Rhodopseudomonas sp. BAL398: one gene and its partner. The protein of the gene in region 1 interacts with the protein of each later gene in a pairwise test. Links are inferred from orthologs where the notes say so. Each region holds a gene or a part of one and is shown in the gene's direction. Other genes may lie near its edges.

What was found.
Region 2: the proteins of mtgA (region 1) and RBJ75_RS01910 interact in binary tests that used the Escherichia coli proteins (3 or more experiments, as listed by UniProt). The link is inferred for Rhodopseudomonas sp. BAL398 from one-to-one orthologs.

Annotation. Positions count from the first base shown.
Region 1 is NZ_CP133111.1:4,423,719-4,440,708, reverse strand. The notes cover bases 7,741-10,737. They hold mtgA (monofunctional biosynthetic peptidoglycan transglycosylase), read left to right. Parts: upstream 7,741-8,897; coding sequence 8,898-9,578; downstream 9,579-10,737. Other genes in these bases: RBJ75_RS20905 (hypothetical protein), read left to right, coding at 10,223-10,737; rpmF (50S ribosomal protein L32), read left to right, coding at 9,829-10,014; RBJ75_RS20920 (polyprenyl synthetase family protein), read right to left, coding at 7,784-8,710; RBJ75_RS20925 (DUF1345 domain-containing protein), read right to left, coding at 7,741-7,778. Outside these bases: RBJ75_RS20960 (GntR family transcriptional regulator), read left to right, coding at 19-729; RBJ75_RS20955 (transporter substrate-binding domain-containing protein), read left to right, coding at 925-1,833; RBJ75_RS20950 (amino acid ABC transporter permease), read left to right, coding at 1,917-2,666; RBJ75_RS20945 (amino acid ABC transporter permease), read left to right, coding at 2,668-3,360; RBJ75_RS20940 (amino acid ABC transporter ATP-binding protein), read left to right, coding at 3,375-4,103; RBJ75_RS20935 (glycine hydroxymethyltransferase), read left to right, coding at 4,146-5,336; RBJ75_RS20930 (Na+/H+ antiporter), read right to left, coding at 5,385-6,992; more of RBJ75_RS20925, read right to left, coding at 7,101-7,740; more of RBJ75_RS20905, read left to right, coding at 10,738-10,834; RBJ75_RS20900 (hypothetical protein), read right to left, coding at 10,872-11,168; RBJ75_RS20895 (putative bifunctional diguanylate cyclase/phosphodiesterase), read left to right, coding at 11,469-13,133; RBJ75_RS20890 (GNAT family N-acetyltransferase), read right to left, coding at 13,225-13,740; RBJ75_RS20885 (DUF1778 domain-containing protein), read right to left, coding at 13,748-14,035; polyhydroxyalkanoate synthesis repressor PhaR, read right to left, coding at 14,223-14,828; RBJ75_RS20875 (acetyl-CoA C-acetyltransferase), read left to right, coding at 15,150-16,328; phbB (acetoacetyl-CoA reductase), read left to right, coding at 16,612-16,990. UniProt on the Escherichia coli protein: Peptidoglycan polymerase that catalyzes glycan chain elongation from lipid-linked precursors. May play a role in peptidoglycan assembly during cell division in collaboration with other cell division proteins.
Region 2 is NZ_CP133111.1:408,784-413,628, forward strand. What follows is about bases 1-2,953. They hold RBJ75_RS01910 (peptidoglycan D,D-transpeptidase FtsI family protein), read left to right. Parts: upstream 1-576; coding sequence 577-2,331; downstream 2,332-2,953. Other genes in these bases: rsmH (16S rRNA (cytosine(1402)-N(4))-methyltransferase RsmH), read left to right, coding at 1-197; RBJ75_RS01905 (hypothetical protein), read left to right, coding at 200-580; RBJ75_RS01915 (UDP-N-acetylmuramoyl-L-alanyl-D-glutamate--2,6-diaminopimelate ligase), read left to right, coding at 2,432-2,953. Also shown: more of RBJ75_RS01915, read left to right, coding at 2,954-3,922; RBJ75_RS01920 (UDP-N-acetylmuramoylalanyl-D-glutamyl-2,6-diaminopimelate--D-alanyl-D-alanine ligase), read left to right, coding at 3,919-4,845. UniProt on the Escherichia coli protein: Essential cell division protein that catalyzes cross-linking of the peptidoglycan cell wall at the division septum. Required for localization of FtsN.

The DNA of each region.
Region 1 (16,990 bases):
ACTAGGACTCAGGTCACTATGCCCCAGGTCACTGCGATTCGACGGCGCACGCTTCACAGCGAGACGGCCGATCTGCTCAGAGACATGATCGTCACCGGCGAGTTGGCGCCGGGGCAGAAGATCCCCGAGCGACAATTGTGCCTGCGCTTCGGCATTTCCCGGACGCCGTTGCGCGAGGCGCTGAAGGTGCTGGCGGCGGAAGGCATGGTCGAATTGCTGCCGCAACGCGGCGCGCGGGTCGCGGTGATCACGCCGGCGGAATTGACCGAGCTGTTCCCGATCATCGCCAGCATCGAGGCCCTCGCCGGAGAATTGGCCTGCGTCCATATCAGCGATCCGCAAATCGCCGCCATCGAGGACACCCACCGGGCCATGGTGGCGGCATTTGAGCGCGACGAACCGATCGAATATGCCCGACTCAACCACGCCATTCACATGGCCTTGTTCGAGGCGGCGCAGAACCGGGCGCTGCTCAGCCTGTACAAAATGCTGGAGCTGCGGATCCGCAACATCCGCCACACCGTGCGCCAACTCCCGGAGGACTGGCGGATCGCGGTCGACGATCACGAGCGGATGGTCCGGGCGCTGCGGCGGCGCGATGCCGCCACGCTGGCCAAAGTGATGCGGCAGCATGTGCTGAACACCGCCCAGGCCGTGCGCCACGCGTTGGCATTTTCGGAGCCTGCCGACGAGGCCACGGCTGCGCCCTCGGCGGCAACGCTCGCCTAAAGCAAAACCATTTTCCGCCCTCGTATTGGGCATTTCGCCTAAATATCAGGCGAACTCATCGCCAAATAAATGAATTCATTATTTATTGATTGACCCTGCTTGGCCCGCAAGCCAGCATCCGCCCGCCCGAACCTCGCTGGAGGCCGCCGCTCCCCGCGGCCGGCCGCGAGTCTTCGATCAGACAGAGGGACACTTATGAATTTCAAACTCCTGGCGGCGTCAGCCTGCGTGATGGCGCTGATGGCCACCCCTGCGATGTCCGCCCCCGCCAATGGCACGCTGAAGAAGATTGCCGACAGCGGCGAGATCACGGTGGGTCACCGCGACGGCAACGTGCCGTTTTCCTATTACGACGACAAGCAGCGACCGATCGGCTACGCCCTCGATCTTTGCGCCGCGGTGGTCGACGCGGTGAAGACCACGCTCGGCAAGCCCGACATCAAGGTCAATTACATGCCGGTCACCGGCACCACGCGGATTCCGCTGCTGGCCAACGGCACCATCGACATGGAATGCGGCACCACCACCAACAATGCCGACCGGCAGAAGCAGGTGACGTTCTCGGACACCTATTTCGTGGCAGCCGTCCGCATCCTCTCCAAGAAGACCATGCCGGCCGCCACCATGGCGGATCTCAAGGGCAAGACCGTCGCCACGCTGTCCGGCACCACCAGCGTCAAGATCATCAACGCCGCCAATAACGAGCAGAAGCTCGATTTGACCATCCTGTCCGCCAAGGACATGGCGGAAGGCATGCTGACGCTCGGGACCGACCGCGCCGCCGCTCTGATCTTCGACGACGTCTCGCTCGCCGGCGGCAAAGCGACCTCGAAATCGCCGGACGCCTATCAGATCTCCGACGCGCCGCTTTCGGTCGAGCCCTACGGGATCATGCTTCGCCGCGACGATCCGGCCTTCAAGGCGCTGGTCGATGCCACGCTTCAGGGCTTGTACAAATCCGGCAAGATCAACGCGATCTACGACAAGTGGTTCACCAAGCCGATCCCGCCGCGCGGCGTCAACATGGCGTTTCCGATGTCGGCGCAGCTGAAGAAGGTGATCGCCAACCCGACCGACGATCCGAATCCCGACCTGTACCGCTAAGCAGCGTTTGCCCCAGATCCCGACGCGCGCGTCGCGTCGGGCCAAGCCCGAACATATTCGGACCTGCCCAGGCGGATCGGACGATGAGTTATCATTGGAATTGGTGGATCTTCTTCGAGCCTTCGCTCGACGGGACTCACACCTGGCTCGAGACCATGTTCTGGGGCCTCGGCTGGACCATCGCGACCTCGGTCGCGGCGTTTGCGATCGCCCTGGTGCTGGGCTCGCTGGTCGGCGTCGCCCGCCACGCGCCGGTCGGCTGGATGCGCGCGGCCGGCACGGTGTTCGTCGAGCTGTTCCGCAACGTCCCGCTGCTGGTGCAGATGTTCCTGTGGTACTTCGTATTGCCGGAGCTGTTGCCGCGCGACGCCGGCATGGCCCTGAAACATCTGCCCAACGCTTCGTTCTATACCGCCGTGATCTGCCTCGGCTGCTACCACGCCGCCCGCATGGCGGAAGTGGTGCGCGCCGGCCTGGAAACGCTGTCGAGCGGCCAACGGATGGCCGGCCAAGCGCTCGGCCTGACGCTGCCGCAGACCTATCGTTACGTGCTGCTGCCGATGGCCTTCCGGATCGTGGTGCCGGCGATCACGTCGGAATTTCTCAGCTGCACCAAGAACAGTTCGGTGGCGCTGGCGATCGGCCTGATCGAACTCACTGGCAGCGCCCGCGCCATGCAGGAGAACAGCTTCCAGGTATTCGAGGCCTTCACCGCCGCGACCGTGCTGTATCTGATGCTGAATCTCGCCACCGTCTTCACGATGCGGAGCGTCGAACGGCTGGCGCTGGTCCCCGGCTATGGCGGCAAGACGCCCAAGATCAAGGCGCTCTGACATGCTATCCGGCTTCGACCTCCAGACCATCGTCAACGCGCTGCCCTATCTGATTTTTACCGGGATGCGCTTCACCCTGGCGCTGACCGCCTGCGCCACGCTGCTCGGCATCGTGATCGGCACCGTGCTTGCCATCATGCGGCTGTCGCGCTTTCCGATCCTCTCGGGCTTTGCCGCGATCTACGTCAATCTGCTGCGCTCGCTGCCGCTGGTGCTGGTGATCTTCTGGTTCTACTTCCTGGTGCCGTTCGTCGTGCAATGGCTGCTCGGATCGCCGCGCCCGGTGCGGATCGATCCGTTCTGGTCGTCGGTGGTCACCTTCACGCTGTTCGAGGCCGCTTATTTCTGCGAGATCGTGCGCTCCGGCATCCAGTCGCTGCCGACCGGCCAGACCATGGCGGCCCATGCGCTCGGCCTGACCGGCGCGCAGACCATGGCCTATGTCGTGCTGCCGCAGGCGCTGCGCAACATGCTGCCGCTGCTGCTGACCCAGACCATCATCCTGTTTCAGGACACCTCGCTGGTCTATGTGCTGTCGATCACCGACTTTCTCGGCGCGGCGGCCCGGATCGCCCAGCGCGACGGCCGTCTGCTCGAGATGTATCTGTTCGCCGCAGCCGTTTACTTCGTGATCTCGATTCTGGCATCGTTCGCGGTGCGACGGCTGCAGAAGCGCGTCGCGATCATCAATTAGGACCTGCCATGACGATGATTTCGATAAGGGACGTCTCGAAGTCCTATGGCGACTTCAAGGTATTGTCGCATTGCACGACCTCGGTCGCCAAAGGCGAGGTCGTGGTAGTCTGCGGACCGTCCGGCTCCGGCAAATCCACGCTGATCAAGACCGTAAACGGGCTGGAGCCGATCGACAGCGGAACGATCATCGTCAGCGACGTCGATGTCGGCGCGCCGAAGACTAATCTGTCGCTGCTGCGCGCCAAGGTCGGCATGGTGTTCCAGCATTTCGAGCTGTTCCCCCATCTGTCGATCACCGAGAATCTGGTGCTCGCGCAGGTGAAGGTGCTGGGCCGCAGCCGCGCCGAAGCCCTGGCCAAGGGCAGTGCGCTGCTCGAACGCGTCGGGCTGTCGGCCCATGCGGACAAATTCCCGGGCCAGCTTTCGGGCGGCCAGCAGCAGCGCGTGGCGATCGCCCGCGCGCTGGCGATGGACCCGGTCCTGATGCTGTTCGACGAGCCGACCTCGGCGCTCGATCCCGAAATGATCAAGGAAGTGCTCGACGTCATGGTCCAGCTCGCCAGCGAGGGCATGACCATGATGGTGGTGACCCACGAGATGGGCTTCGCCCGCAAGGTGGCCAACCGGGTGATCTTCATGGATAGCGGCGAGATCGTCGAGGACGCCGCCACCGAGGAATTCTTCGGCCAGCCGCGCAGCGAGCGCGCCCAGCAATTCCTGTCGAAGATCCTGTCGCACTAAACCGACCCGGCCGGCGAACGGGCTGAAGGAAACCACCAAGTGATGGACATCAATGAACAACGGCTGCTCGAACGAGCGGCCGCGCGCGGCGACGCGCTGCTGCGCGACCGCATCGTGCTTTATGCCGGCGCCAGCATGCCGAGCCCCGCCGCCCAGGCCGCCTATACGCCCGCGCTCAGCGCCTATCCGGCGATGGGACCGAGCTTTGCCAAGGAACAGCCCGACACTGATCTGGTGTCGGAGCTCGAAGTCGCGATCCGCGGCAAGATCTGCGCGCTGCTTGGCGCGAACTGGGCGGAGCCGCGGCTGCCGAGCTGCACCATCGCCAACCTCGCGGTGTTCCACGCCTTCGGTGCGCCTGGCGCGCTGATGTTGGGGCCGGCCGCGGCCCATGGCGGCCATCTCAGCCAGCGTCGCGGCGGCACCCCCGATCTCGCCGGGCTCACGGTCGAGGAACTGCCATTCGATGCCGGGTGCCGCAGGCTCGACGCGGCGGCGGCCGCCGCCATGGTCCAGGAACGCCGGCCCGCTCTGGTGCTGCTCGGCCGCTCGGTGATGATCACGCCCGACGACATCGCCCCGGTGGTCGCCAGCGCCCAGGCGGTGGGGGCGATGACGATCTTCGACGCCTCGCATGTGCTGGGCCTGATCATCGGCGGCACCTTCCCCAATCCGCTGGCGCTCGGCGTCGACGTGCTGACCAGCTCCACCTACAAGACGCTGCCGGGCCGGCCGCACAGCGTGATCGCCGGCCGCAACCCGGCCGATGGCGAACGGCTCGCCAGGCTGATCGATGACAAGATGCTGGCCAATTACGACGCAGGCCGGCTGCCGTCGCTGCTGGTCACGCTGATCGACGCCGAGCGGGACGCCGGCGATTACGCCCGGCGGATCTGCGCCAATTCGGCGGTGCTGGCCGAAGCGCTCGACGCCCGCGGCGTGGCAGTGATCGCGCCGCGACCGGGCGATCTGTTCACCCACCAGATCCTGATCCCGATCGACGGCGCCATGATGCCGGCCGAGACGATGAAGGCGTTGGAGCGCGATGCGATCCTGGTCGGGACCTGCGCCGACCCCACCGCCGCCGGCCACTATGCGTTGCGCATCGGCACCCAATTCATGACCGCCCGCGGCTATGGCGACGCCGAATTCCGCGCCCTCGCCGACACGCTGGCGCGGCTATTGGAGACAACGAGCTCCGGGCGGATGGCGGTTCGCTCAAAAGCTGATTGACGTCCGGTGACGTAGCCACGCCAGCCACCGCGACCGCGGGGCCTGCGGCTACACCGTCCCCGTCCCGACCTCGCGATTGGCCAGGCTCGCCTCTTCGAGATCGAGGTCGCGTTCGATGCGGCGGCGGCTTTCGTCGGTGATCTTGCCGTCGCGCAATTGCCGATGGATGAATGTACGCTCCGCCGCGATCAACTCGCGGACCAGCGTGATGCCGGTGGCCGAGACCTGGTCGCGATCGGGGCCGAACGAGACCGGCAGCAGATTGGCGCGGGTCTCGTGCCGCGCCCGCAGCAGCTTGACCACCTCGTCGGACAATTCGCGGTCATTGGTCATGGCGTCGAGCGAGGCAAGTGCTGCGGCCAGCGCCTCGCGCCGCGCCGCGATTTCCGAATCGCGCTCGGCGGCATATTCGTCCTTGCCGGCGCGGGCGACGCCGAGCAGCCGGACCACCGCCGGCAAGGTGAGCCCAAGCCCGATCAGCGTGATCAAAATCACGCCGAACGCGACGAACAGGATCAGGTCGCGGTCGGGAAACAGTTCGCCGCCCGGCAGCGCATAGGGCAGCGCCAGCGCCGCGGCCAGCGACACCGCGCCGCGCACGCCGGTAAAGGCGACCACGAACACCGCGCGCCTGTTCGGCAGCGGCTCGCGCGCGCGCAACCGCTTGCTCAGCAGCCCCGGCAGATAGCTCGCCGGATAGACCCAGGCGAACCGCGCCACGATGACGATCGCCGCCACCAGAATGCTGGCCGTGAGGATGTCGCCGAACGGAAACTCCTTGGATTTCTCCAGCAGCACCCGCATCTGAAAGCCGGTGAGCAGGAACAGCATGCCCTCGATCAGATAGATCACCAGATCCCAGAAGAAGATGCCCTGCAGCCGGGTCGCCGACGGGATCAGTAAAGGGCCGTTCCAGCTGATATAGAGCCCGCAGGCCACCGTGGCGATCACCCCGGAGCCGCCGAGATGCTCGGGAATCCAATAGGCGATATAGGGCGTCAGCAGCGACAGCGTCATTTCGATCTGCGGATCGCGCACCCAATGCCGGGCGCGCAGGCTGAGCCAGCCGACCGCGGCGCCGAACAGCACTTCGCCGGCGAGAATCGCCACGAAGGTCGCGGACGCCTGCGGCAGCGAGAACGCCCCGGTGGTGATCGCCACCACGGCGAAGCGATACAGGATCAGCGCGGTGGCGTCATTGGCCAGGCCCTCGCCCTCCAGCACCACCAGGATCCGCCGCGGCAGCCCGAGTTTGCGGGCAATCGCCAGTGGTGCCACGACGTCCGGCGGCGCCACAATGGCGCCGAGCAGAAAGCCGACGCTCCAGGGCAGCCCGATCAGATAGTGCGTCGCCACCGCCACCGCGCAGGCGGTGAAGATCACGCAGCCGATCGCCAGCAGGGCGATCGGCCGCAGATTGGAGCAGAATTCGCGCCAGCTCATCGCCACCGCGGCGGAATAGATCAGCGGCGGCAGCACCAGCAGCAGGATCAGCTCCGGCGGCAGTTCGATCCCCGGCATGCCGGGGACGAAGGCCAGTGCGATGCCGGATATCAGCAGCAGGATCGCCGGCGCGACATTGAGCCGGCGCGCCAGCAGCGCGGTGCCGGCCAGCACCGCCAGCAAGGTCAGGAAGATCTGAAACTTGGCTTCCACGACGAACCTGACCCGGCTTGCTGAGACATCAGATCATGAAATCGCCCGGCTGCGGCACCGGGTCAAGGGATACGGCTTCGGCCCGGAGCCGCCTCACGGCCGGCCCGGTCAGATCGCGCTGGCGGCGATGTTGACCATCAGGGCGACCAGCGCGGTGTTGTAGACGAAGGCGGCCACGCCATGCGCGGTGGCGGTGCGACGGATCGTCTTGTCGGTGATGCCGACATCGGAGACCTGCGCGGTCATCCCGATCACGAAGGAGAAATACACGAAGTCCCAATAATCCGGCTCGGCGGTTTCGCCGGGGAACGCCAGCCCGCCCGGCGTGCCGCGATAGAAATCATGCGCATAGTGCAGGGCGAAGGTGGTGTGCACCGCCGCCCAGGTCAGCGCGATGGTCAGCGTCGCCAGCGTCAGCTCGGCGGCGCCGCGATGCGAGGCGCCAAGCTCGGTGACGATCGCCGCCATGCTGGCGAAGGCGCCGATCGACGTCACCATCAGGATCAGGAAGCGACCGTCGTCCTGCAGGACGGCGTTGCGGCGAATATGCTCGACGCCGCAGCGGTACATCATCGCAAAGGCCAGGATCAGGTAGAGCGCCAGCGAAACGTCCCAGCCGATCAGCAGCCGGGTCACCAGCCGCAGCGACCCCGGCAGCAGGACAAAGGCGACGATCCCGATCAGGATCGCGATGAACAGCCGGGGCCGGGCATAGACCACACGAACCGGCCGCGGCAATTTGCGAAAACGCAACAGCCGCGGATCGTCGATCTCCTGCTCGGCCATGCGGGCTAGTTCTTTCGCGCGGCGACGAAATGCGCGGCGGCGCGCAGCACGTCGCCCTTGGCGCCGAACACCGACAACGCCTGATCGGCGCGCGCCAAGAGATCGGCGATCCGCCGCTTGGCGCCGTCGATGCCAAGCTGGGTGACGAAGGTGGTCTTGCCGAGCGCCGCGTCGGCCCCGGCCGGCTTGCCGAGCGCCTCGGCGTCGCCTTCGACATCGAGCAGGTCGTCGGCGATCTGGAATGCCTCGCCGAGCGCGCGGCCATAATCTTCCAGCGCCTTGTATTGCTCGGCCGAGGCCTGGCCGAGAATGGCGCCGGCGACGCAGCCGAAGCGCAGCAGCGCGCCGGTCTTCATCTGCTGCAACCGCGCCACGTCGACCGGCTCGCGATCGCCAAAGCGGCCCTCGCCGGCCAGATCGAGAATCTGTCCGCCGGCCATGCCGCCGATCCCGGAGGCCCGCGCCAAGGCCCGGGTCAGCAGCAACCGCACCAGCGGATCGCGATGGATCTCGTCCCGGGTGATGATGTCGAACGCCAGCGTCAGCAGCGCGTCGCCGGCTAGAATCGCGGTGGCGTCGTCATAGGCCTTGTGCAGCGTCGGGCGACCGCGGCGCAGATCGCTGTTGTCCATCGCCGGCAGGTCGTCATGGATCAGCGAATAGCAATGGATGCACTCCAGCGCCGCCCCGGCCAGCAGCGCCGCCTCGCGCTGGACGCCGAACACCGCCGCGCTCTCGACCACCAGGAACGGCCGCAGCCGCTTGCCGCCGCCGAGACTCGAATAGCGCATCGCCTCCATCAGCCGCGGCGGCCGCGCGGTTTCGTCGGGCAACAGATCGTCGCCAAGCAGGCGGGCAAGCAGGGCTTCGGTATCGTCAGCGGTGGCATCGAGCCGCTTGGCAAAGTCGATCGAGGAAGTGCCGGTGGCCATTCGGAAGTGCTCCAGATAATGTTGGCGGGACCATTCATCATGGCACCGGCTTCGTCAATTCTGCGCTCGGCGTGGCCGGCAACGATCATCGGAGACCGTAAATGCCCGCTTATGTGGCTTCCGCTGTCGCCAGCCGCGACGCCCGTATGGCGGCCCGACCGGCCGGCAGGCACGGCATCGAGGCCGCATGAGACGACTGATCCGTATTGCCATCATGGTGGTGTTGGGTCTGCTGGCCTTGCCCTATCTGCTGACGCCGTTCTATGGCACCGGCCATCCGGTCTCGACCTTGATGGCCTGGCGCTGGCTGTCCGGCGCGCCGGTGTCGCGGCAATGGGTCGATCTGGATGCGATCTCAGCGGCCTTGCCGCGCACCGTGGTCGGTTCCGAAGACGCCAAATACTGCAGCCATCGGGGCATCGACTGGGATTCGGTGCGCGACGTCATCGACGACCTGCAGGATGGCGAGGCCGCGCGCGGCGGTTCGACCATCACCCAGCAGGTGGCCAAGAACCTGTTCCTGTGGCCGGGCCGCAGCGTGGTGCGCAAGGCGCTGGAATTTCCGCTGGCGCTGTGGATCGATCTGGTGCTGTCAAAGCAGCGGGTGCTGGAGATTTACCTCAATATCGCCGAATGGGGGCCGGAAGGGCAGTTCGGCGCCGAGGCCGGCGCCCAATATGCGTTTGGACGCGGTGCCTCGCAGCTCTCCGCCCGCCAGGCCGCGCTGATGGCGGCGATCCTGCCCAACCCGATCAGCCGCAGCGCCCGCAATCCGGGCCGCGGGGTGCGCCGTCTGGCGTCGAAATATGTCGCGCGAGCGCAGTCGTCGGAACTTGGGCGGTGCTGGAACGCAAATCGCGGCTCCTGAGCCATTTCGGCGATTTCGGTCGCCGGTCGCTCTCGCGCAATTCCGGTTCTGGTAGATCAGAACAGGAGGTCTTGATTGTTGTTTTGACGCGTTTTCGTCACGCGAACCGGTACCCACTTCGCTCGAAAACGCTCTAGCTTTGGCGACCTCGTTCCGTTATAAGCCCGGCCTAATCAGCAGTTCGCTCGCGCGAAAGCGCCGGGCCGTCCGGTTGCGGACGACACCCCACATCCCTGCAAGGACTTTCGAAATGGCCGTTCCGAGAAGAAAAACTTCGCCCTCGCGGCGTGGCATGCGTCGTTCCGCGGACGCGCTGAAGACCCCGACCTATGCCGAGGACAAGGATTCCGGCGAATTGCGCCGCCCTCACCACCTCGACCTGAAGACCGGGATGTACAAGGGCCGCCAGGTCCTGAAGGTCAAGAAAGACTCCTGACCCGCGACGGCGCGCCGGCACGGCGCGCCGCGACAACGGCGTTTGGCTCCTCGCTCCGGTTCAGGCGACGCAGAATCGGTCCGGCAATTCGGCATATCCGTTGCGGATCCAGCATTGGCGCTAGCTCTCGCGACCGGATGCTGACGCCAGCTCCGCAGTGGTTGGTTGATCGTCCCCCGCGGTTCCGGGACGACGGAAAGCACTACCGATGGCCATAGTCGGTTTCCCGCTGCTGCTGATTCCGCTCGCGATCTGCAACATCCTCGTCTTCTTGATGCCGGGCGTCGCGTTCACCGCGCCGCTTGCGACACTAACGCTGCCATCGGGGGCCGCCTGGACGTTCACCGTCAGCGATGTGCTGCTCTCGCTCGGCGCCTTGCTGCTGTTGCTCGAGGTGATCAAGGGCGCCCGCCCCGGCGCCAAATATGTCACCGACCATCTGCTGTCGCTGCTGGTCTTCGCCTGCGCGGCCGCGGAATTCATCCTGCTGCCGCCATTCGGCAACTCCACCTTCTTCGTGCTGGCCTTGCTGGCCCTGGTCGACGTCCTCGCCGGCATCGCGTTGCACCGGCGGCCGCAGCCGCGCGTCGCCCGCAAGGCTCCGACCGCGCCCGCCAAAGCGCCGCCGCCGCAGCAGCCCGAGCAGGCGTCACCGCCGCCGGAGCTGCCCGCCGCCACATTGGTTGCCGAAACTGTTCTGCTGGATCGCCCGGAACCGGTCGCGGTGACGACGCCTGCCGCGGCGCCGCAGGCCGAACCCGCGAATATGCCGACGCCTGATCCGGAGCCGGACGCCGAATCCCCCGCGCCGCGCCGCTAAGTCACTGTTTTTATGCATTATTGACGCCTACCGGGCGTCAGGAGTCCCGCCTCATCCGCCCCCCGGCGGCAGCGAAATCGCGACCGATCACCGACCGGTAGGCCGCCGACGCCTGTTGGGGCGCGGCCTGGGGCCACTCGCCAGGCTGCCGCGAATGCTGGTCGATCGCCATCAGATGAGCCACGAAGATCGAATTCGGGCGAACCGGCTGGTCGGTATATCGGGTGCGGTAGGCGACAGGGCCCGCCTTGACCATGGCGCGATGATCGGCTGCATCGGCCTGACCGGCGGTTTCGCCGTCGTCGATCGTGCTGCTGGTCCAGTTGCTCGGCATGGCGACCCGTTCTGTGCGGTTTTGGGACGCTTGCGCCCCCTGTGCCAGGTGCATCGCAAGACCTATGCCGATGCCGTCTGGTAGTTCCACGAGCAGCGAAAAATTGGTTTCCGAGACGTTAAGAACTTTACCTAGCGTTAAGCAATGTTGGCACCCTATTCTTTCACAGGGAATCACCCGTAGGCGTCCCAGAATGAGGCAAACGTGACATCCTTCGATCTTGCGACTGCCAGATTCGCCGACCAGGCTGCGGACAGGACCTTTTCAGCGCCGTTCCCCAGCCAACCGCAGCCCGCGGCGATCCTCAAATCGCTGGGACAGGCGGCGTTCGTCTGGGACCTCGCCACCGACGGCATGGTCTGGACCGACGGCGCCGACGAGGTCTTTCAGGACATTCCCGCCGCCACGCTGGCGTCCGGCGCCGGCTTTGCCAGGCTGATCGAACCCGCCGGCAATATCCGCTCCGAGGCATTGCTGAGCACCGCGACCGCGGTCGGCCGCGCCAGCGTGCCATACCGGATCGAATATGGTGTTCGCGCCTCGAGCGCCGCGCCGGTGTGCTGGATCGAGGAGTGCGGCTGCTGGTTCGGCGGCCCCGACGGCAAGCCTGCGCGGGTCGAGGGCATCGTCCGCGTCAACAATGAGCGCCACGCCCACGACCAGGAATTGTTGAAGCTGTCCCGACATGATCCGCTGACCGGGGAGCTCAACCGCACCCATCTGGTGGCGTCATTGGCCGAGACGATCGAGGAGGCCGCCCGGTTCCGCTCGAGCTTCGCCTTCATGCTGATCGGCATCGACCACCTCGCCCGGATCAACGACGCCTTCGGCTTCGATGTCGCCGACGAGGTGATCTGCGAGGTCGCAAAACGGATTCGCGCGCGGCTGCGCGCCGGCGACCAGCTCGGCCGTTTCTCGGGCAACAAATTCGGCCTGGTGCTGAAGAATTGCACCGCCGACGATATGAACATCGCCGCCGAGCGCTTCCTGTCCGCAATCCGCAACGAAATCGTGCCGACCAAATCCGGCCCGGTCTCGGTCACCGCCTCGATCGGCGCCGTCGGCGCGCCGCGCTACGCCAGGAGCGCCGACGAGGCCATCAATCGCGCGCATGAAACCCTGGACAGCGCGAAGCTGCGGCGCAATGGCTCGTTTTCGATGTGGCGCCCGAATGTCGAGCGCGACGCCCAACGCCGGGTCAATATCCGCGTCACCGACGAGATCGTCACCGCGCTCAATGAACGCCGCATCGTCATGGCCTATGAGCCGGTGGTCGATACAGTCACGCAGCTGCCTTCGTTTTACGAATGCCTGGTCCGGATGCGACAGGCCGACGGCCAGCTCCTGCTGGCGCCCGACATCGTGCCGGTGGCGGAAAAACTCGGTCTGATCCGCCTGGTCGATCACCGAGTTCTCGAACTGGTGGTCACCGAACTGGCCGCTTCGCCCCGGGTGCAGCTCAGCCTCAACATCTCGCCCGACACCACGATGGATCCGGGTTGGTGGGCCAGCATCGAATCGATGATGGCGACGCATCCCGGCATCGCCGAGCGGCTGATCGTCGAAATCACCGAGACGGTGGCGATCCAGGACCTCGACGACGTCCGCGGCTTCGTCAACAGGCTGAAGGATTATGGCGCCCGGATCGCGATCGACGATTTCGGCGCCGGCTACACCTCGTTCCGCAATCTGCGCAATCTCGGCGTCGACATCGTCAAGATCGACGGCGCCTTTGTGCAGAACATCGCCCGCTCCGCCGACGACCGCGCCTTCGTACAGACGCTGATCGATCTGGCGCGCCGGCTCGGGATCAAGACCGTGGCCGAATGGGTGCAGGATCAGGAATCCGCCGACCTGCTGCGCGACTGGGGCTGCGACTACATTCAGGGCCGGCTGACCGGCCTCGCCTCGCAGCACCGGCCGTGGGACGCGGCGGCGGAGAGCTTGCCGTCGGCGCGGCGATAGAGTCGGCATCCGCAAGGTCAGAGACAAATCGTGCGCCGCGGCTTGAGATCACGGCGTTTTGGGCACGGACGTCGGGCTCAAGGGGTTCGCATCATTGGCCACCCTTTGCCTGAAGGGCCTGCAATGCCGTCGCGACTGGCAGGAACAAGGATTGCGGCCGGCTGGTGAAGCGGCGGAATTGATAGTGCTCGTAGAAGCGGACGGCACTGTCGTCTTTGGCGTCCACGATCAGGGCGAAGATCGCCGGATCACAGCGCGAGGCCCGCATCGCGGCATCCATGATCAGCGCCCCACCAAGACGTTGGCCGCGAAAACGGCGATCGACCGCAAGACGGCCGATCAGCCCGGCGGGCAATAGCGGGTAGCGTGGCAGGCGTTTGGTCTGTTCGGCGGACAATTCCGTCAAAGGCAGGCTCGTGGCCGCGAAGCTGTAGTAGCTGGCGATCAACCCGGCATCGTCCAACGCCACGAAACAATTGCTGATACGGCGCTTGATATCCTGATTTGCCAATTCGCGCAGATAGCGATCGAGCGGCTCGACACCGCTGCAAAAGCTCAGCCGATCATGCGCCGCGGCCAGCGCTTCGATCCGAAACCCCGCACTCATTGCGGACTCACTGCGACGCCTTGACCAGATCCCGATAGGCGTCGGCGGCACGCAGCAGGTTGGCGGAAGGGGGCGGCGGATCGATAATCGCGGCTGCGAAGCCGCGCTGATCCTCGACCGCGAGGCGAATGATCTGGATATCTTCGATGGCACGCGCAGCGGCTTCCTGCGCAGCCGCAACGACGAAATCGCTGACGCTGCGGCCTTGCAGTTCGGCGGCGCGTTTGACGACTGCGAGCGCTTCGGGCGCGATGCGGGCTTCGATACGCGCGGTCCGGCTTTGTTCGGTGGCCATCTCGAACCCTCTTTCAAATTTTGTACGGGATTTTGCCGTACAAATCAAGACGGTCGCATCGGCCGAGCCGCCAGCCTTACGGTCCGATTCCACGACCCGGCAATATCGCTCCCAGCTCTCGTGGGCCAGCGATGGCCGAGCCGCATCGACGCTTATCTGCCCGAGCCGCCTAATCTTCCAGGCAGGCCTACTCGTCCTTTTTCTGCTCCAGCGACATCCGCTCCAGCCGTTCCTGCATCTCTTTCATCTGCTGCCGCAGATCCTCGATATTGCCGGTCTCGCCCGCCGGCTCGGCGGCGGGGTCCTCGGGCTCCGCGGCGTGGGCGCTGCCCTTGCGCGGCGGCACGAACGGCTTGAACATCGCGAAGGTCTGCTGAAACATTTCCATGTTGCGGCGGACGGTTTCCTCCAGCGGCGCGAACGGCGTCATGCTGAAGGTGTTGGTCATCTGCTTGCGGAATTTTTCCTGCTCGCGGGTCAGGCTGTCGATCGACTGCTCGAGATATTTCGGCACCACCATCTGCATGCTGTCGCCGTAGAACCGGATCAGCTGGCGCAGGAAGGTGGTGGGTAGCAGGTTCTGTCCGGCCTTGTTTTCTTGTTCGAAGATGATCTGGGCCAGCACCGAGCGGGTGATGTCGTCACCGGACTTGGCGTCGTAGACGAGAAAGTCCTCGCCGTCCTTCACCATCGAGGCGAGATCCTCGAGCGTCACGTAAGTGCTCGTGCCGGTGTTATACAGCCGCCGGTTCGCATATTTCTTGATCGTAGTCGGTTGGTCAGATTTCGCCATGGCACCCACACACACGGAGGAAAGGGACCCGCCGAAAACACGGCGGCCGGCAAACGCAATGCAATAAAGTAAGCACTTCGGATGCGTTTCGGCTACCATTTTGTGCGGCCGCGTTAATTTCTCGGCACCGATTGCTGCCGATGTCGCCACCCGGCGATTTTATTGGCGGTTCGGCGCTCGCAAAATCGTGTCTCGGATTGACACGCTGCCGCCGGATTAACAGGATAGCGACCGACACCGGCTCGCCGACGGGCGAGCGCCGTCCAACAAGCTCAAGCCCAAGAACCTCAAGCACAAGAACCTCAAGCCCAGGAGATGTCCATGTCCGACGATGTCGTCATCGTCAGCGCCGCTCGTACCGCTGTCGGAAGTTTCAACGGCGCCTTCGCCACCACGCCCGCGCATGAACTTGGCGCGGCTGCCATCAAGGCCGCGCTCGAACGCGCCGGCATCGAGCCGGGCCGGGTGTCCGAAGTCATCATGGGGCAGATCCTCACCGCCGCACAAGGACAGAACCCGGCGCGCCAGGCGTCAATCGCGGCCGGCATTCCGGTCGAAAGCCCGGCCTGGGGCGTCAATCAATTGTGCGGTTCGGGACTGCGCACCGTGGCGCTGGGCTATCAGGCGCTGCTCAACGGCGATTCCGACATCGTCGTCGCCGGCGGCCAGGAATCGATGAGCATGGCGCCGCATGCGCAATATTTGCGCGGTGGCGTCAAGATGGGCTCCGTCGAGTTCGTCGACACCATGTTGAAGGACGGGCTGTGGGATGCCTTCAACGGCTATCACATGGGCAACACCGCCGAGAACGTGGCCAAGCAGTACCAGATCACCCGCCAGCAGCAGGACGAATTCGCGGTCGCTTCGCAGAACAAGGCCGAGGCGGCGCAGAAGGCCGGAAAGTTCAAGGACGAGATCGTCCCCTTCATCATCAAAACTCGCAAAGGTGACATCACCGTCGATACCGACGAATATCCGCGCCATGGCGCCACCATCGAGGCGATGCAAAAGCTCAAGCCGGCCTTCGAGAAGGACGGCACCGTCACCGCCGGCTCAGCCTCCGGTATCAATGACGGCGCCGCCGCGGTGGTACTGATGACCGCCAAGCAAGCCGCCAAGGAAGGCAAGACCGTGCTGGCGCGGATCGTGTCCTGGGGCCAGGCCGGTGTCGATCCGAAGATCATGGGCACCGGGCCGATTCCGGCGTCGCGCGCGGCGCTGAAGAAGGCCGGCTGGACTATCAACGATCTGGATCTGATCGAGGCCAACGAGGCTTTCGCCGCCCAGGCTTGCGCGGTTAACAAGGACCTCGGTTGGGATATCTCCAAGGTCAACGTCAATGGCGGCGCGATCGCGATCGGCCATCCGGTCGGCGCCTCCGGCGCGCGCGTGCTGGTAACGCTGCTGCACGAAATGCAGAAGCGCGACGCCAAGAAGGGACTCGCCACCTTGTGCATCGGCGGCGGCATGGGCATCGCGATGTGCCTTGCCCGCGATTGATGCAAGCAGCGAGGTAACGACGCGCAATCATCGCGTCGTTTGCACTGCACCAACGAATTAGCAAAACGCCCGGCGAAAGCCGGGCGTTTTTGTCTTGATGTTCGTCACGCGGCCAGATTAATTCGAAGCTATAAGAAAAGCCGAACACGATCAGCAGGCACGCTCCTCATCGCAAGAGGAGGACGGTATTGCGATAATCGCGTTCACGATTTTGGAATGCCGCATGATCTGACCCGTCACCGCTCACGCTCAGGTGAATCATGCGCAAGGGGAGGGAGTAAGCATGGCGCGTGTTGCATTGGTGACCGGAGGAACGCGGGGAATCGGCGCGGGGATCAGCAAAGCATTAAAGGCGGCGGGCTATCAGGTCGCCGCGTCCTATGCGGGCAATGACAGCGCCGCGGACGCCTTCAAATCCGAGACGGGTATCCCGGTGTACAAATGGGATGTGAGTTCGTTTGATGCCTGCGCCGAAGGCGTCAAGAAGGTCGAGGCCGAGCTGGGGCCGATCGACATCCTGGTCAACAATGCCGGCATCACCCGCGACGGCGCCTTTCACAAGATGACGCTCGAGCAATGGAACGCGGTGATCAACACCAATCTCGGCTCGCTGTTCAACATGACCCGTCAGGTCATTGAAGGCATGCGCGCGCGCAAATTCG
Region 2 (4,845 bases), 4.0 Mb from region 1 along the record:
CGGAACTGGCGCAGACGGCGCCCAGCTTCGCCATTCTGACCAAACGCCCGGTGATCGCCGGGGCGCAGGAGATCGGCGCCAATCCGCGCGCGCGCTCGGCCAAGCTGCGCGCCGCCGAACGCACCCAGGCGCCGGCGCACGATTTCGACACGCTGCCGGCCTGGCCGAAACTGGCCGACGTGATGAGGGGAGGCTGATCATGCGCATCATCCATTTCCTCGTCATCGGCATGCTGGTGTTCGCGGCCGCCTATGTCTACCGGATCAAGATGGAATCGACGTTCCGCACCGAGCGGGTGCAGCGGCTGCGCGCCGACGTGCGCGTGCAGCGCGAGGCGATCGCCACGCTGCGCGCCGAATGGGCCAAGCTCGATGCGCCGATGCGGCTGCAAGGCCTGGCCGAACGGCATCTGAAGCTCAGGCCGATCGACGCCCGGCAGTTCGATTCGTTGAAGAACCTGCCGGAACGGCCGCCCAGCATCGTCAATCCCGGCGATCCCGATCCGATCGGTGCGATGATCGAGACCATCGACCCCGACATCATCACCGGCTCGCTGCCGGCGCCGGAGGTTGCGCATTGACCGATCAAGTCATCCCGCTTGCGGGTCATCACGTGCCATGGCGGCAGCGGCTGATCCGCAGCCTGCTGTACGGCAAGGACGTCGATCGTCACGTCAAGGCGCGCGTCCGCGTCGGCTTTGCGATAGTCGCATTCGCGGCGATCTACGGCGTAATCGCGTTCCGGCTGGTGACGCTGGCGGTGATCGGCGACGCGCATGGCGCGCGGCGGACCTCCTCGCAGGACGCCATCGCCACGGCGCGACCGGATATCGTCGACCGCAACGGTGAAATTCTCGCCACCGACGTCAAGGTGCCCTCGCTGTTCAGCGAGCCGCGCCGCATCATCGACAAGGACGAGGCGATCGAATTGTTGACCGCGACGCTGCCGGATCTCGACACGCCTGAGGTCCGCGAGCGGCTGTCGTCGAAAAAGGGCTTCGCCTGGCTCAAGCGCGAAATCACGCCCAAGCAGCAGCACGACATTCACAAGCTCGGGATTCCGGGAATCGGCTTTCTGCGCGAGAACAAGCGGGTCTATCCCGCCGGCCGCGCGGCGTCGCATATTGTCGGCCTCGTCAATATCGACAACCAGGGCATCGCCGGCCTGGAACGCTGGCTCGATACCAACGGCCTCGCCGATCTGCACCGCGCCGGCTTTGCCAGCGACCGGCTGCAGAAGCCGGTCGAGCTCGCGGTCGATTTGCGCGTCGAGCACGCGCTGCGCGACGAATTGCTCAAGGCCAAGGAGAAGTACAGCGCCAAGGCGGCGTCCGGTCTGGTCTCCAACGTCAACACCGGCGAGATCGTCGCGATGGTGTCGCTGCCGGATTTCGACCCCAACGATCCGCAACAAGCCAACGACCCCGACCGCATCAACCGGCTGACCACCGGCGTCTACGAGATGGGATCGACCTTCAAGACGCTGACGCTGGCGATGGCGCTGGATTCCGGCAAGGCCACGCTGAACTCGTTATACGACGTCCGCAGCGCCCTGCGGTACGGCCGGTTCACGATTCACGACGATCATCATCTCGGCCGTTCGATCACCTTGTCGGAAGTCTTCACATACTCGTCCAATATCGGCGCGGCGAAGATCGCGCTGGCGCAGGGCGTCGAGGCGCACAAGGCGTTCCTGAAGAAGGTCGGTCAGATGGATCGGCTGCGCACCGAACTGCCGGAGAGCGCCTCGCCGATCGTGCCGAAACACTGGGGCGAACTCAACACCATCACCATCGCTTTCGGTCACGGCATCGCGGTGGCGCCGCTGCAGGCGGTGATGGGCATCAACGCGATGATCAATGGCGGTTATCTGATCCCGCCGACCTTCCTCAAGCGGACCGAGGAGGAAGCGCGGAAGGATGGCAAGATCGTCATCAAGAAGGAGACCAGCGACAAGATCCGCTATCTGATGCGGCTGAATGCCGAGGTCGGCACCGCCCGGCAGGCCGATGCGTTGTGCAAGGGCTATTATATCGGCGGCAAGACCGGCACCGCCGAAAAGGTCATCAACGGCCGCTATTCGAAGAAGAGGGTTTTGAATTCCTTCACCGCGATCCTGCCGGCGGATAATCCCCAGTTCCAGGTGCTGGTGATGCTCGACGAGCCGCAGGCGCTGCCCGAGACCCATGGTTTCATCACCTCGGGCTGGAACGCGGTGCCGACCGGCGGCAAGGTGATCGCGCGCATCGCGCCGCTGTTGGGGATCGAGCCGCGGTTCGATCTGCCGCCGCCCGACCGCCTTATTCTTGCGGCATCGAAGGAATCCCGCTAGGCGACGCCGCGCCGCGCAAGCTGTTGCGTCGACATCGGATTGGGTTAAAAGCCCCGGAATTGTTGTCATTCGTATTGTCCGACAGGTTGGACCACCGACGATGAAGCTCCGCGATCTTTTCAGCGACGAAGTCGGATTCGACGCGCAGGCTGCCGAACTCGGCATTGCCGGATCTGGCCTTGCCGATCTGGCCGTGACCGGGCTTGCCGTCGACAGCCGCGCGGTGCGCCCCGGCGATGTGTTCTTCGCGCTGTCCGGCGCCAAGACCGACGGCGCGCATTTCATCGGTCAGGCGATCGCTTCCGGCGCCGTTGCGGTGGTCGGCGAGCAGCGGCCCGGCGGCGAGCTCGGCGCGCCCTTCGTCACCGTGCCCAATCCGCGCCGCGCGCTGGCGCTGGCGGCGGCGCAAGTCTTCTCCAGACAGCCCGCCACCATCGCGGCGGTCACCGGCACCAGCGGCAAGACCTCGGTCGCCGCTTTCACCCGGCAGATCTGGCAGCGTCTCGGCTACGCTTCGGCCAGCATCGGCACCATCGGCCTGGTGACGCCGACCCGCGACGTCTATGGCTCGCTGACCACGCCCGATCCGATTGCGCTGCATCGCGCGCTCGACGAGATCGCCGGCGAGGGCGTCACCCATCTGGCGCTGGAGGCGTCGTCGCACGGCCTCGATCAGTTCCGCCTCGACGGCGTCCGCGTCGCCGCCGGCGGCTTCACCAATCTGTCGCGCGATCACATGGACTATCATCGCGACGTCGCGCACTACCTCGCCGCCAAGCTGCGGCTGTTCAAGGATCTGGTGGTGGAGGGCGGCGGCGCGGTGATCTCGGCGGATCATGATTGCGCCAAGGCGGTGATCGACGCCGCCACCGCGCGCAAGCTGCGCATCATGATGGTCGGCCGCAACGGCGACGGCGGTGCCGACGGCATCCGCCTGGTCGAGGCGGTGATCGACGGCTTCGCCCAGAAGCTGACGCTCGAACATCGCGGGGAAATGCGCGCGGTGCATCTGCCGCTGGTCGGCGAGTTTCAGATCGAGAATGCGCTGGTCGCCGCCGGCCTGGCGATCGTCACCGGCGGCGATCCCGACCAGGTGTTCGCGGCGCTCGACCATCTCGAGGGCGCCAAGGGGCGGCTCGAACGGGTCGGCGATTGCCGCGGCGCGCCGGTGTTCGTCGACTACGCGCACAAGCCCGACGCGCTGGCCAAGGCGTTGCAGGCGCTGCGGCCTTACGCACAGCGCCGGCTGGTGGTGGTGTTCGGCGCCGGCGGTGACCGCGATTCCGGCAAGCGGCCGCTGATGGGCGCGATCGCCGCCGACAACGCCGATACGGTGATCGTCACCGACGACAATCCGCGCTCTGAAAACCCCGCCGACATCCGCGCCGCGATCCTGGCGGCCGCCCCCGGCGCCCGCGAGATCGGAGACCGCGCCGAGGCGATCCGGGTGGCGATCGCGGGGCTAGTGCCCGGTGACGCGCTGCTGATCGCCGGCAAGGGTCACGAGACCGGCCAGATCGTGGCCGACCGCGTGCTGCCGTTCAGCGATCACGAGGCCGCCGCGGCGGCGCTGTCGGCGTGCGCCGCATGAGCACGCAACCGCTCTGGACCCTGGACGCCATGGCGCAGGCGATGAACGCCACGCGCAACGGCGCGTTGCCGGCCGACATCTTCGGCATTTCGATCGACAGCCGCACCCTGGCGCCGGGCGATGCTTACTTCGCGATCAAGGGCGACATCCACGACGGCCATGATTTCGTCGCCGCAGCATTACAGGCCGGCGCCGCGCTCGCCGTCGTCGCAAAAGCCCAGCGCGACAAATTCGCCGCCGATGCGCGGCTGCTGATCGTCGACGACGTGCTCGCCGCGCTGGTCGATCTGGCGCGCGCCTCGCGGGCGCGGCTCGAGGCGCGCGTGATCGCGGTCACCGGCTCGGTCGGCAAGACCTCGACGAAGGAAGCGCTGCGCGGCGTGCTCGGCAGTCAGGGCGAAACCCACGCCTCGGTGGCGTCGTTCAACAATCATTGGGGCGTGCCGCTGTCGCTGGCGCGCTGCCCGGCCAGCGTCAAATTCGCGGTGTTCGAGATCGGCATGAACCATGCCGGCGAGATCGAACCGCTGGTCAAGCTGGTGCGGCCTCATGTCGCGGTGATCACCACGGTCGAGCCGGTGCATCTGGAATTCTTCGCCGGGATCGAAGCGATCGCCGATGCCAAGGCGGAGATTTTCCAAGGCCTCGAGCCCGGCGGCGTCGCGGTGCTCAACCGCGACAATTCGCAATTCGCCCGGCTGCGCAAAAGCGCCAAAAAGGCCAAGGTCGGCCGCATCGTCTCGTTCGGCGCCAACGCCAAGGCCGATGCCCGGCTGATCGAATTGTCGCTGCATTCGGACCGCTCCGCGATCCATGCCGATATTCTGGGCCACGACGTCACCTACAAGCTCGCCATCCCGGGCCGCCACATCGCCATCAATTCGTTGGCGGCGCTGGCGGCGGCGCAATTGGTGGGTGCCGAT